Regions from separate parts of the Hydrogenophaga sp. GW101-3F08 genome, predicted to be linked through region 1. Evidence: predicted binding sites of a transcription regulator. Region 1 holds the regulator's gene; the other holds the start of a gene.
The links. The regulator NrdR, encoded in region 1, represses ribonucleotide reductase genes. The targets are predictions, from matches to a motif close to CACNANATNTNGTG.
Positions count from the first base shown of each region.

Region 2: AC07YZ_RS10010 (ribonucleoside-diphosphate reductase subunit alpha) is a predicted target of NrdR. The motif match lies at 5,399-5,412, and genes of this name have one in related genera.

Region 1 is NZ_JBWKZP010000002.1:703,529-710,699, reverse strand. Features, by position in the region: gene AC07YZ_RS08970 (lytic transglycosylase domain-containing protein) at 1-304, shown strand, start outside; gene glyA (serine hydroxymethyltransferase) at 605-1,849, shown strand; gene nrdR (transcriptional regulator NrdR) at 1,953-2,414, shown strand; gene AC07YZ_RS08955 (GspH/FimT family pseudopilin) at 2,575-3,060, shown strand; gene pilV (type IV pilus modification protein PilV) at 3,050-3,523, shown strand; gene AC07YZ_RS08945 (PilW family protein) at 3,532-4,590, shown strand; gene AC07YZ_RS08940 (pilus assembly PilX family protein) at 4,641-5,162, shown strand; gene AC07YZ_RS08935 (pilus assembly protein) at 5,194-7,171, shown strand, end outside.
Region 2 is NZ_JBWKZP010000003.1:101,681-108,851, forward strand. Features, by position in the region: gene AC07YZ_RS09985 (cytochrome C assembly family protein) at 122-922, shown strand; gene AC07YZ_RS09990 (PP0621 family protein) at 937-1,185, shown strand; gene AC07YZ_RS09995 (sensor histidine kinase) at 1,207-3,006, shown strand; gene AC07YZ_RS10000 (sigma-54-dependent transcriptional regulator) at 3,022-4,530, shown strand; gene ampD (1,6-anhydro-N-acetylmuramyl-L-alanine amidase AmpD) at 4,520-5,140, shown strand; gene AC07YZ_RS10010 (ribonucleoside-diphosphate reductase subunit alpha) at 5,591-7,171, shown strand, end outside.

The DNA of each region.
Region 1 (7,171 bases):
CAAAGTGCTGCAGGACTGCATCAAGCAGGCAGGCTCGATCGAGGGCGGCCTGCGGCTTTACGTGGGCGCAGTCTCATCCGATGGCGGTGACTACATCAACAAGGTCATGGCGGAACACCTGCGCATCCAGAGCGTGGCCCTGGGCAAACCCATGCCACGCTATTTCCCGCAAATCCAACGCACCCAGGTGATCGCACCCGCGACCGTCGAGCCCACACCCGAGCCAGACTCTGCGACCGACTTCGAAGCGGAAGCGCCTGCGGCCCCCGTCGTCCCACCCGAGACGCCTCTGGCGAACTCGTGATCGAGCCGCACACGCAAACCCCACGGGCGTCCGATCTCTCCATTTGACAGCCATGGCCCGCGCAAGCCTCGGCTAAACTAACCGGGTACGCGACTGGCGATAGGCGCACCAACCGAAGGACGAACTCCTTCTGACTGGCTGCGTTGACGTGGCCCCCCGGCGCTGAAAGCGATCAGCGGCCGGGACAACCACTGGGAAGCGTGCCGCCCGGCCCGACCGGGTGTTCAGCCGTTCGCCTGGGCAGCCCCTGCCGATGTGGTCCACATCGCGCCGGGATCCACGTTACCCAAGACTGCCACCATGTACGACCGCAACATCCTCATCGAGCAAACCGATCCCGAACTGTTTGCCGCCATCCAGGCCGAAAACGCGCGCCAGGAACACCACATCGAGCTGATCGCCAGCGAAAACTACGCTTCACCCGCGGTCATGGCCGCCCAGGGCACCCAGCTCACCAACAAATACGCCGAAGGCTATCCGGGCCGCCGCTACTACGGTGGCTGCGAGTATGTGGACGTGGCCGAACAGCTGGCCATTGACCGTGTGAAACAGATCTTCGGCGCCGACGCCGCCAACGTGCAACCGCATTGCGGCGCCTCGGCCAACGAGGCCGTGTTCCTCGCCTTCCTCAAGCCGGGCGACACCATCATGGGAATGAGCCTGGCCGAAGGTGGTCACCTCACCCACGGCATGGCGCTCAACATGAGCGGCAAGTGGTTCAACGTGGTCAGCTACGGCCTGAACGACAAGGAAGAAATCGACTACGACGCCATGGAGCGCAAGGCCCACGAGACCAAGCCCAAGCTCATCATTGCCGGCGCCTCGGCCTACAGCCTGCGCATTGATTTCGAACGCTTCGCCAAAGTGGCGAAAGACGTCGGCGCCATCTTCATGGTGGACATGGCCCACTACGCCGGACTGATTGCGGCTGGCGTGTACCCCAACCCAGTGCCTTTTGCCGACGTGGTGACCTCCACCACCCACAAGAGCCTGCGCGGCCCGCGCGGCGGCATCATCCTGATGAAGGCCGAGCACGAAAAAGCCATCAACAGCGCCATCTTCCCAGGACTGCAGGGTGGCCCGTTGATGCACGTGATCGCGGCCAAGGCCGTGGCTTTCAAGGAAGCACTGGCGCCGGAGTTCAAGGCCTATCAGCAACAGGTGGTGAAGAACGCCCAGATCGTGGCCGAGACCCTGACCCAGCGTGGGCTGCGCATCGTGAGCGGCCGCACCGAGAGCCACGTGATGCTGGTGGACCTGCGCGCCAAGGGCATCACCGGCAAGGAAGCCGAGGCCGTGCTGGGCAGCGCCCACATGACGATCAACAAGAACGCCATCCCCAACGACCCAGAAAAGCCGATGGTCACCAGCGGCGTGCGCATCGGCACCCCGGCCATGACCACCCGAGGCTTCAAGGACGAAGAGGCCCGGCTGACCGCCAACCTGATCGCCGACGTGCTGGACAACCCGCGCGACCCGGCCAACATCGAGGCCGTGCGCGCCAAGGTCAACGCGCTGACGGCCCGGTTCCCGGTCTATAAATAAGCCATGCTCCTGCCTGCGCCGCCGCGCGGGACGCGATCCGTCATCGGTAGCGCATCTCGCCAGTGGGCGGCCAGGCAGCAACCCTCTGTATATTGGTGTACCCATGAAATGCCCCTTCTGCGGTCACCTGGAGACCCAGGTCGTTGAGACCCGGATCTCCGAAGACGCCGACTTCATCCGCCGCCGCCGCCAATGTAGCCACTGCGAAAAACGCTTCACCACCTACGAGCGCCCGGAAGTCAGCTTTCCAGCTGTGGTGAAAAAAGACGGTCGGCGCGTCGACTACGTGCCCGCCAAGCTCAGGGCGTCCTTCGCGCTGGCGCTGCGCAAACGCCCGGTCAGCACCGAGCAGGTCGACGCCGCCATCGAGCGCATCGAAGAAAAGCTGCTCAACCTGGGCGTCCGCGAAGTTCCCGCCACCCGCCTGGGTGAAATGGTGATGCGCGAACTCAAGAAGCTCGACAAAGTCGCCTACATACGCTTCGCGAGCGTGTACCGCAGCTTCGACGATGTGAACGAGTTCATGGACGCCGTGAGAGAAACCACCTCACGCAGCAGTGGCTGAAGCACCAAGGGCATCAACACCGTTTCCGTACAGTCGGACAGACGCTCCGTCCATCGTTCTTCGTACATCCGGGCCAAACCCGACTGTTACGCTATGAAAACATAGCAGGCCAGAGGTTACTCTGACCTTGTTACCAGTTGCTGTTTGTTTCGGAGATCGATTGGACAAGTCCACATACCCATTGAGCAAGCCGACTCGACACCGTTCGGGCGGCTTTACGCTCATCGAGCTGATGGTGACGCTCGCCGTGGCAGCGATCCTTCTGGGTATCGCCGTACCCAGCTTCCAGGGCATGATGGAAAAAAATCGGGTCGCTGCGCAATCCAACGAGTTGCTGGGTGGGCTGCAAACCGCGCGCAGCGAAGCCATTCGCAAGAACGCAACGCACCGGTTCTGCAGTGCGAGCACTGGCTGGATCGTTCGCACGCCCTCTTCAGCCACGGCCATCCGCGAAGGCACCCTGCAAGGCAGCACCACGGTGGGCACCTTCTGCGCAGACTACCGGGCCGACGGCCTGCCTTACAGCTGCACCTGCAGCACCGCCACCGTCGGTACCACCTTGATCACCGGTGGCCAGATCACCATCACGTCAGGCGCACAAACCCGCAACATCCGGATTCGCACGGGATCGATCCATGTCGAATAAACACAGACAACCTGCCCGTCCGGCGCGTGCCGGCCGTTCTTCCCAACGAGGCTTCGGCCTCATCGAGGTGCTCGTGGCCGTGCTCGTGCTGGCCATCGGCCTGCTGGGCATTGCAGGCCTGCAAAGCAGTACGCTGAAGAACAACCAGAGCGCATTCGAGCGCAGCCAGGCCGTGACCTTGAGCTACCTGATGCTGGACGCGATGCGCGCCAACGTGAATGCCGCGCGTACCGGGCAATACAACATCAGCAGAACATGCAGCGTCAGCGCCAGCACCACACTGATCACCAGCGACCAACGTCTCTGGATGCAGGCGCTGAAGCAGACCCTGGGAAATCGCGACACCACCTGCGGCGAAATCACCTGCCAGGGTGAGCGATGCACCGTCCGCATCTTCTGGGACGACACGCGGGCTATCAGCGGCGACTCCAATCAGATGGTCGAGACGATCAGTGTGCTGTGAGAACAACCATGACCCAGCGTCCCAGAATTTCCAGACCCCGCCCCTCCCGCAGACAGATTCGCGGCTTCGGTATTGTTGAGCTCATGGTGGCCATTGCGCTGGGCTTGTTCCTGGTGGGAGGCGTCATCGGCGTGTTCGTCACCAATCAGCAGGCCTATCGCACCACCGAGCAGCTCTCCCGCATGCAGGAAAGCGGACGCACTGCCGTGGAACTGATGGCGCGGCAAGTGCGCGAAGCCGGCGGAAGTCCGTGTGGTCGGGGTGTGCCCACCGCGGATGTGATAAACCCTGATTCCGGTGGCAGCGCCTTCTGGTGGGCCAACTGGACCGATGGCATCCGGGGCTATGACAACAGTACGGCAGCCAACGGCATCACCATCGGTACCGGTGCGGGTCAACGGGTCGATGGCACCGATGCGGTCTTCCTGGTGTTTGGCAACCTGAACACCGGCGTGCGGATCAACGGGCACGTTCCCACTTCGGCCCAGTTTGACGTAGGCACCAACAGTCATGGCCTAGTGGATGGCGACATCGTACTGGTGTGCAACTATCGGCAGGCCGCTCTTCTGCAGGTGACCAGTGCGAGTACCTCCAATAGCACAGTGGTTCACAACACAGGTGTTGCTGGGGTGTCGCCCGGAAACTGCAGCAAGGGTTTGGGCTACCCCACCGATTGCTCGAACGTCAACGGCAATCTGTACGACTTCAGTGGCGGCTACATGGTCAAGCTGACCAGCGAGATCTGGTACATCGGATTCAATGGGCGAGGCGGGCGGTCGCTGTACAGAGCACGATTGGTGAACAGCGGTGGAACAGTCAGCGCAACGCCGCTGATTGAAGAGATTGCCGAAGGCGTCACCGACATGCAACTGACCTATCTGGAAACAGACGCCACGGGTGCATTGCCGACCGACTACGCGACCGCAGCCTCCGTCACCAGTTGGCCCCGGGTCAATGCCGTTCGCGTCACGCTGACCTTACAAAGCCTGCAGAACGTGGGCACCGACGGCGCCGCCTTGCAGCGCCAGATGACGCACGTGGTCACCCTTCGCAACCGCCTGCCATGAAGCCATTGCACACTTCCCACATACCCGCACCGAGACAGGAGCGCGGCGCCGTGCTCATCATCTCGCTCATCCTGCTGGTCCTCATCACACTGATCGGCGTGGCCAGTCTGCGCAACGTGGTGCTGGAAGCGAAGATGTCCTCCAACTTCTACGACCGCAGCCTAGCCTTCCAGTCGGCTGAAGCTGGGCTGCGTGCAGGCGAAGCCGTGGCCGCGGCTCAGGCCCAGACAACCCCCAAGCACACCAGTGCCCTGGCGCTCGCCGCGCCCACCAACGCCACCGAATGCAGTTCAACCTGTTCCGGCGGCCTATGCTCCGCGCCGGGTCTCTACTGTGAAGGCCGTTGGGCCATAAACGGTTTCTCAGGTTGGACCAACGCCACCGTCAGCCTGAATACCCAGGCCGGGTCCTCGCCGCAGTATTTCGTGGAATTCCTGGGCAACGCGTTCCCCTGCGACCCCAGCACACCGCTGGTGAATGCCACCTGCGCCCGCTACCGCATCACGGCGCGCAGCCAAGCCGGATCCGATCGGGCGGAAGTGATTCTGCAGTCCGTCTACGCCACGGAATGACACCAAAAAAGTGAAAAGAAGGAAGGTCATCATGAAGCTGTCCACGCTCGCCAACCGTGTCGCAAAGGTGGCACTGACCACCCTGGCGGCCGGCATTTATCTCAGTGCCGGTGCCGTGACCTGGCCCAGCACCCCTCTGGGGTCTACCACCAATGCCACCCCCATGACCATGCTGGTCATGAGCAAGGACCACAAGCTGTTCTACGAGGCCTACAACGATGCCAGCGACGTCGATGGTGATGGCACGCTGGACATCCGGTTCAAGCCGTCGATCAACTACTACGGCTTGTTTGACTCCGGTTATTGCTACAACTACAGCAGCGACCGTTTTGAGCCGGCCGGCACCACGGACAATCTGGGCCGTTGTACCGGCTCGGCCCAATGGTCTGGCCGCTGGCTCAACTACATGACCACCAGCCGCATCGACGCCTTGCGCAAAGTGCTCTATGGTGGCCACCGGGAGGTCGACACCACCAGCGACACCGTGCTGCGCCGCGCCTACATTCCGCAAGACTCGCACAGCTGGGGCAAGGAGTACCACAGCGAAACGACCGATGGTTACAAGATCAGCGACTACACCCCGTTCAACGAGCCCAATGGCACCAACCGTCGGCATTTTTTCGGCAGCCTGACCAGTACCGATGGAGTCAACTGCAGCACGTTGAGCGATTGCAGTGATACACGTCAGCCGCTGCTGCGCGTACGGACGAGTGTTAGCGGCGACCACCGGATCTGGGAATGGGCCTCCAAGGAGCGCCCGGTGCTGGGCAGCACGCTGTCCACAGGCAACTTCCCGAACAACACCGATGGCGAAGTCAACTACCGCGTCCGGGTTCAGGTCTGTACCGCCAACTTCCACAACGGCTGCAAGCAATATCCCAATGGTGGCACCCCGGTCTACAAACCGGTGGGCCTGCTGCACGACTACGGCGAAAACGAGAGCATGTTCTTCGGCATGCTGTCTGGCAGCTACGATAAACCCATGAGCGGCGGACGGCTGCGCAAGGTCGTTTCGTCGTTTGCCGACGAAGTGAACAGCACCTCTGGGCAATTCAATTCCAATGCCCCCATCGTCAATACCTTCAACAAGCTGCGCATCCGGGACTACAACAACACGACAACAAACAACCACTACCGAGGGGGTTGGGTTGCGACGCGTTCGATGACCGACGGCGAGTTTGCCGACTGGGGCAATCCGGTGGGTGAACTGTTGTACGAAGCCACCCGTTACTTTGCCGGTAAAAGTGCCGCCACCGCTGCCTACGCGGATGGCACCACGATCGATGGACAAGTGGGTCTGAGCTCTGCAGCCTGGGATGACCCATATGCGTCCAACAGCGCTGCCAGTGCCTCTTCCTGCGCACGGGCCAACTTCCTGACCATCTCGGACGTCAACCCATCATTCGATTCGGACCAGCTCCCTGGCGTCTACAGCGAATTTGGTTCGTTCACAGGCGACCTGACGGGAATGAGTGTCGAAACCATCGGCACCACCATCTCCTCGCTGGAAACCAACATCATCGACCAGCAGTTCTTCATCGGCCAATCGGAGAATTTTTTTGACACCGCGCCTACCCCAAAGACCGTCAAATCGCTGGGGCGGATCCGGGGCTTGGCGCCCGAGGAGCCGACCAAGGAGGGCAGCTACTACAGCGCCTCGGTGGCCCGCTTTGCCAAGACCACCGATTTGCGCACCACGTTGACGGGCAACCAGACTGTTGACACCTATGTGGTGGCGTTGAGCTCTCCCCTGCCCAAGATCGCGGTCAAGACGTCCAGCGGACGAACCATCACCATTGTTCCGTTCGCCAAGACAGTGGGAGGGTTCGGCGTTTCGAACACCAAGGGGCAGTTCCAGCCCACCAATCAGATTGTCGATTTCTATGTGGAGAAGATCGCCAATTCGGGAACAGGCGATGCCGACAGCAGCGTGAACAATGGTCGCTACTACGCCGAGTTCCAGATCAATTTTGAGGACGTGGAGCAAGGCGCCGACCATGACATGGATG
Region 2 (7,171 bases), on a different contig from region 1:
GGGTCTGCGTGTCTGGGGGGTGGGCCGCAGCCCCTCGGGGCTGCTGCGGGCAAGGCCGTTAAACTGTGGTGCTGATTTTAGCTGCGCCCTGCGCCCACACGTTGCGTCCGACGCCGACCCAATGAACCTGCTGCCCGCCCTTGCGACGAATCCCCCCGCTGCGCTGCTCTCGGCCGTGGCGGCGCTGTCGTATGCCGTCCTGGCCTGGGCTCACCCCCGCATGACGCCGGGGCAGACCCGTTTCGTGCTGGCCACGGCCTGGCTGCTGCACCTGCTGGTGCTGGCCTCGGGCCTGCTCGAACAACCGGTGCGTTTCGGCTTTGCGCCGGCACTCTCCGTCACCGCCTGGCTGGTGCTCACGGTCTACCTGATCGAGAGCCGCCTGTACCCCGAACTGCGGGCGCGCTGGACGCTGGCCGTGCTGGGAACCCTCGCCGTGTTGCTCGCCCTGGTGTTTCCCGGCTCCCCCTACCCGGCCCTGCGCTCGAACTGGTTGCCACTGCACTGGGCCCTGGGCATCGCCTCCTACGGCCTGATCGGCGCCGCGGTGGTGCACGCCTGGTTGATGCAGCGGGCGGAAAAATCGATGCGCAGTGGCGCCGCCACCGAGACCCCCGTGCCGCTGCTGACACTGGAGCGGCTGACGTTCCGTTTCGTGGCCGCCGGTTTTGCCCTGCTCAGCGCCACGCTGCTGGCGGGCGGGTGGTTTTCCGAGACGCTCAACCACCGTTGGACCTGGGACCACAAGACCGTGTTTTCTGTGCTTTCCTGGCTGACCATGGGGGTGCTGCTGTGGGGCCGCTGGCGCTTGGGCTGGCGCGGGCGCGTCGCCGTGCGCACGCTGTACCTGGCCGCGGGCTTTCTGCTGCTGGGCTACGTCGGATCGCGCTTCGTGCTCGAAGTCGTGTTGTCACGGGCCTGAACGGGTATCTGTCCATGAAATTCCTGCTCGTTCTGGCCGTGCTGGTCGTGGCCTTCTGGATCTGGCGCAACAACCGCCAGATCGGGCCGGACGAGGGCACTTCGCCCAAGCCACCCCAACCCCGTGCGTCACGCACGCCGATGGTCATGGTGGCGTGCCAGCACTGTGGCACGCACCTGCCCGAAAGCGAAGCGCTCACCGGCCGATTGGGCGCGTATTGCTGCCCCGAACACCGCCAGCAGCACGAGGGGGCGTCGCGGTGACGCCCCACACCGTCCACTGACATGGCCAGGGACGTCACCTCCCAGTTTGCGCCCTCCTGGTTTTCCGCCTTCGAGGGCAACAGCGCGCACAACCGCGAAAAGCGGCAACACGCCTTCTTCCGGCTCTGGCGCGCCTTCATGCGGGCGCGGGTGTTCATCGCGGTGGTGCTGCTGGCGCTGCAGGTCTTCGTGGTAGTCACCGGCTCAGGCGGCCCCGACTGGCTCATCCTGGTCTGCGCCGTGCACCTGAGCGCCACCCTGGCGGTGCTGATCTGGTCGCACCCGACCGAGCTGGGCAAACCCTTCCAGTTCCAGTGGCTGCTGACCATCGGCGTCGATCTGCTGGCCTTCGCCCTGCTGCAGCACTTCCAGCAAGGCGGCATCAACTACACGCCGCTGTTTGCGCTGCCGGTGCTGCTGGCCGCCATCCTCGGGTCCTTGACGCTGGCACTGGCGACCGCGGCCAGCATCACGCTGTACATGCTGGGCGAGGCCGCCCTGAGTGCCACGGTACTCAGCGAGGTGTCCACCTCGCGCTTCCTGCAGTCGGGCCTGACCGGCACCGGCTTCTTCCTGGTGGCGGTGCTGGCCAACCAACTGGCGCTGCGCCTGGCGCGCGAGGAAGCCCTGGCCTTGAGCAGCCAGGCCGCTGCGCGCACGCAGGCGCAGGTCAACGAACTCGTGATCGAGAGCCTGAGCGAAGGTGTGCTGGTGGTCGATCCGCACAGTGTGGTGCGCAACGCCAACCCGGCCGCCCAGTTCATGCTGATGGGCGAGGACTACCCACGTGGCGCCAAGCTGCTGCTCTCGGCCCGGCCGGCTTGGGAAGGGCTGGCCAACCTGGTGAGCGAAACCTTTGCGGTCGGGCATCCGATGGAGTCGGAAGTCCGCATCGACCTTGATGAGCTCACCACCCACCGGCTGTTCGCGCGCACACGGTTGACCAGTGCGCAGGGCGGGCGTCGCGCCGGGCTGTGCGTGCTGTTTCTCGAAGACCTGCGCGAGGTCGAGGCCCAGGTGCGCACCGAAAAACTGGCCTCCATGGGCCGCATGTCGGCCGCCGTGGCGCACGAGATCCGCAACCCGCTATCGGCCATCACCCAAGCCAACGCGCTGCTGGACGAAGAAGTGCAGGAACCCGGACAGAAACGGCTCACCCGCATGATCGAACAGAACGCGCAACGGCTTTCGCGCATCGTGGACGACATTCTCAACGTCGCACGCGTCCAGCCCACCCGGGGCGATGGCGCCCCCCCGGTGCTGCCGCTGGACCACACGGTGCGACAGATCACGCACGAATGGATCCGGCAGAACCAGGCCCAGCGCGTGCTCGGGGTACACACCCACGCAGCCACGGCCCACGTCGGCTTCGACCCCGAGCACCTGCGCCGCCTGCTGATCAACCTGCTCGACAACGCGCTGCACCACGCCAGCCGCACCGCGTCGTCGATCCGTGTCATCACCCAGCCCAGCGGAAGCGACCGCATCCGCCTGTCGGTCTGGAGCGATGGCGCACCGCTGGAAGCCGGCGTGCTGCGCCACCTGTTCGAACCGTTCTTCTCCTCCGAGAGCCGTTCCAGCGGTCTGGGTCTCTACATCTGCCGCGAGCTGTGCGAACGGTATGGCGCCCAGATCGCCTACCAGCGCAGCCGGCTGGACCAGCGCGAAGGCAACGAGTTCTACGTGCTCATGGCGTCGTCGGCCAACGCGCCACGCCAACCGGTCCAGCAAAGCCTCTCGTACCCCCCAGGCGACTCGATCCCCAGCCTCACGCGCCCCGGCTCGCTCCTGCCGGGTGATCTGCCCCGTTCGCCCCGCTGACGCCCGAGCCACAAGATGCCCACCCCCACCCCCGTCACCGCCTCCGTGTTGGTCGTCGACGACGAGCCCGATCTGCGCACGCTCTACGAGCTGACGCTGCTGCGCGAAGGCCACCAGGTGGTCTCGGCCCAGGACCTGGCCCAGGCCCGCGAATGGCTGGCCCAGCAGCGGTTTGATGTGCTCATCACCGACATGCGCTTGCCCGACGGCCTGGGCCTGGAGCTGCTGCGCGAACTCAGCACCAGCCAGCGCACCGAAAGGTGCATCGTCATCACCGCCTACGGTTCGGCCGAAAACGCCGTGGAAGCGCTCAAGACCGGCGCGTTCGACTACCTGACCAAACCGGTTGATCTCAAGCAGCTGCGCGCCGCGGTGTTGGCCGCGCTGCAAAGCCAGCGCCATGTGCCCGCGGTGCTGCAGCAACGCACCCCAACCGACGGTCCGCGCGCGGCGATCGCGTCGTCCATCGCCGAGCTGCGCAGCGCCCCACCGCCGCCCGATGGCGTGCGCGCCCTGACGCGCATCGTGGGCGACGCGCCCAGCATCGCGCAGATCAAGGGCCGCATTGAAAAGGTGGCCACCAGCATGGCCCCGGTATTGATCCTGGGCGAGTCGGGCACGGGCAAGGAACTGGTGGCGCGCGCGGTGCACGAATGCAGCCACCGCGCCGCGGGCCCGCTCGTCGCGGTCAACTGCGGCGCCATCCCGGAAAGTCTGATCGAGGCCGAGTTCTTCGGCGTGCGCAAGGGCGCCTACACCGGCGCCACGCAAGACCGCGAAGGCTACTTCCAGGCGGCCAAGGGCGGCACCCTGTTTCTCGACGAGATCGGCGATCTCCCGCTGGCCATGCAGGCCAAGCTGCTGCGCGTGATCCAGGAACGGCGCGTGCGCCCGCTCGGCGGCGTGCAGGACGAGGCGGTGGACGTGCGTCTGGTCAGTGCCACCCACCGCGATCTCGGTGCGCTGGTCAAGACCGGGGAATTCCGGCAAGACCTGTTCTACCGGCTCAACGTGATCGAACTGCGCACCCCCGCGCTGCGCGACCGACGCGAAGACCTGCCCGAGCTGGCCCACGCGCTGCTGCAACGCATCTGCAACGAGACCGGGCAAGCCGTGCCCGGATTGTCCGGCGCGGCGCTGCAATGGCTTCAGTCGCGGGACCTGCCGGGCAATGTGCGCGAGCTCGAAAACCTGCTGCAGCGCGCCCTGGCGCTGAGCAGCGGCCACACCATCGAGCCCGACGACTTCGGCGACACCGCACTGGACACGATCCCGGCCAGCATCGAGCCCTTGCCACCGACCGACGCCGACGCAGCGGCCCCTCCGCCGTGCCCCGGCATTCCGGCCGATCTGCAGACCTACCTGGACCAGCAGGAGCGCCAGGTGCTGCTCCAGGCCCTCAAGGAAACCGACTACAACCGCACCGCCGCGGCGGCCCGGCTGGGGCTCAACCTGCGCCAGATGCGCTACCGCATCCAGCGGCTCGGCATTGCCATGCCCTCGGACGACAACGATGCGGGCTGAAACCAGGCACGCAGCCCCCCGCTGGCACTGGAACGGCGGCTGGCTGGATGCGGCCCGGCATTGCCCCTCGCCCAATTTCGGGCCACGCCCCCACGGCGCACACATCGACCTGATCGTCATCCACTCCATCAGCCTGCCCCCCGGCGTCTATGGCGGCCCCGAGGTGGAACAGCTCTTCACCAACCAGCTCGACTGGCAAGCCCATCCCTACTTCGAACAGATCCGGGGCATGGAAGTGTCCTCGCATTTCTTCATCCGGCGCGATGGCGAGCTGGTGCAGTTCGTCGACGCCGGCGCCCGCGCCTGGCACGCCGGCGCGTCGTGCTGGCGGGGACGCGACAACTGCAACGACGACTCCATCGGCATCGAGCTCGAGGGCCTGGAGGGCGACCGCTTCGAGACGGCGCAGTACCTCGCGCTGATCCGCTTGTGTGCCAGCCTGCGCACACGTTATCCGGTGGCCCATGTGGCGGGCCACGAGCACATTGCGCCCGGACGCAAGCAGGACCCGGGGCCGGGCTTTGACTGGTCGCAGCTGCGGCGGGGCCTGGGTTGGCCACGTCGGTGTTTTCCCGAAGACACAGACCGGGTTTTCACCGCTGACGATTGAGCCGCCCGCGCATCGGCAACCGCAGCCGATTCTTCACCGCCCGCATCGACGCGGCTTTCAGACCCGAATCCGCCCAGAGGGTTCGAAATCACTGGGTTCTCCCAACAAGGTTCCAGAAAATCCGGGGCGTTCCGGACCATGGAACCGGCGACAGGCAAGTGGGCTCTCGGGCGTTTTTTCGCCCACCGAAAAGCCCCAATCGGGTGCACCCATATTTTTTTTCAAACGCTACCGGTAGTGGCTTGAATGGCACCGACACACCAGATATAGTGTGCCCTGTGCTTTCGCGGCACCAGCGCATTTCACGCTGACGGCCTTCTGCCGTGGCACGCCGACCCCGGTCCGCAGCCTCCGCACACCGCCCGACACGGCCCTGAAACCGGCCCGCCCAACACCTGCCCAGCCGCACGGCACCGGGGCAGGCCACCAACAACAAATGAAAGAGGACCCATGCTGACAGCCCAATCCCCCTCCCCTTTGAGCACCGCTTCTGCCGCTCCCGCCGCTGGCGCCTTCGGCACCGTGGCGCATGCCACCGCCAGCCCGGTTTTCGCCAACTACCAGATCATTCGCCGCAATGGCGCGGTCGTCCCCTTCGAGCCCAGCAAGATCGCCGTGGCCCTGATGAAAGCTTTCCTGGCGGTGCACGGCACCCAGGGCGCTGCATCGGCCAGCGTGCGCGAAACCGTGGACGCGCTGACGCAGACGGTGGTGCGCGCGCTGATGCGTTCGCGCCCGGGCGGCGGCACCTTCCACATCGAAGACGTGCAAGACCACGTGGAGCTCGGCCTGATGCGCAGCGGTCACCACGAAGTCGCCCGCGCCTACGTGCTGTACCGAGAGCGCCGCACCCAGGAACGTGCCCACCAGGCCGAGGAAGCCAAACCCGCCGAAGCCCTGCTGCACGTGATGGATGGCGGCCAGCGGGTCCCCCTGGACCTGAACCGCCTGCAACACCTGATCGAAGACGCGTGCAAGGGCCTGGGCAAAGACGTCAAGGCCGACCCCATCGTCGCCGAGACCAAGCGCAACCTGTACGACGGCGTGCCGATCGAAGAGGTCTACAAGGCCTCCATCCTGGCCGCGCGCACCCTGATCGAAAAAGACCCCGACTACACCTACGCCACCGCGCGCCTGCTGCTGCACACCATCGTGAAGGAAGTGATCGGCGAAGAAGTGCCCTCCAGCGACATGGGCGCACGCTACGCCGACTACTTCCCGCAGTTCATCAAGAAAGGTGTGCAGAACGAACTGCTCGACGAGCGGCTGCAGCAGTTCGACCTGGCCCGCCTGGGTGCCGCGCTCAAGCCCGAGCGCGATCTGCAGTTCGACTACCTCGGCCTGCAGACCCTGTACGACCGCTACTTCCTGCATGTGCGCAAGAGCCGTATCGAACTGCCACAGGCTTTCTTCATGCGCGTGGCCATGGGCCTGTCGCTCAATGAGATCGACCGCGAAGCGCGCGCCATCGAGTTCTACGAAGTGCTGTCTTCGTTCGACTTCATGTCGTCCACGCCCACCCTGTTCAACAGCGGTACGCTGCGCTCGCAGCTCTCCAGCTGCTACCTGACCACCGTGCCCGACGACCTCGATGGCATCTACGAATCCATCAAGGAAAACGCGCTGCTCTCCAAGTTCGCCGGCGGCCTGGGCAACGACTGGACCCGCGTGCGCGCCCTGGGCAGCCACATCAAGGGCACCAACGGCGAATCGCAAGGGGTCGTGCCCTTCCTCAAGGTCGTCAATGACACCGCCGTCGCGGTGAACCAGGGCGGCAAGCGCAAGGGTGCGGTCTGCACCTACCTGGAAACCTGGCACCTGGACATCGAAGAATTTCTGGAGCTGCGCAAGAACACCGGCGACGACCGCCGCCGCACGCACGACATGAACACGGCCAACTGGATCCCCGATCTGTTCATGAAGCGCGTGATGGAAAAGGGCGAGTGGAGCCTGTTCTCGCCCAACGACGTGCCCGACCTGCACGACCGCTTTGGCGCCGACTTCGAGCGCGCCTATGTGGCCTACGAAGAG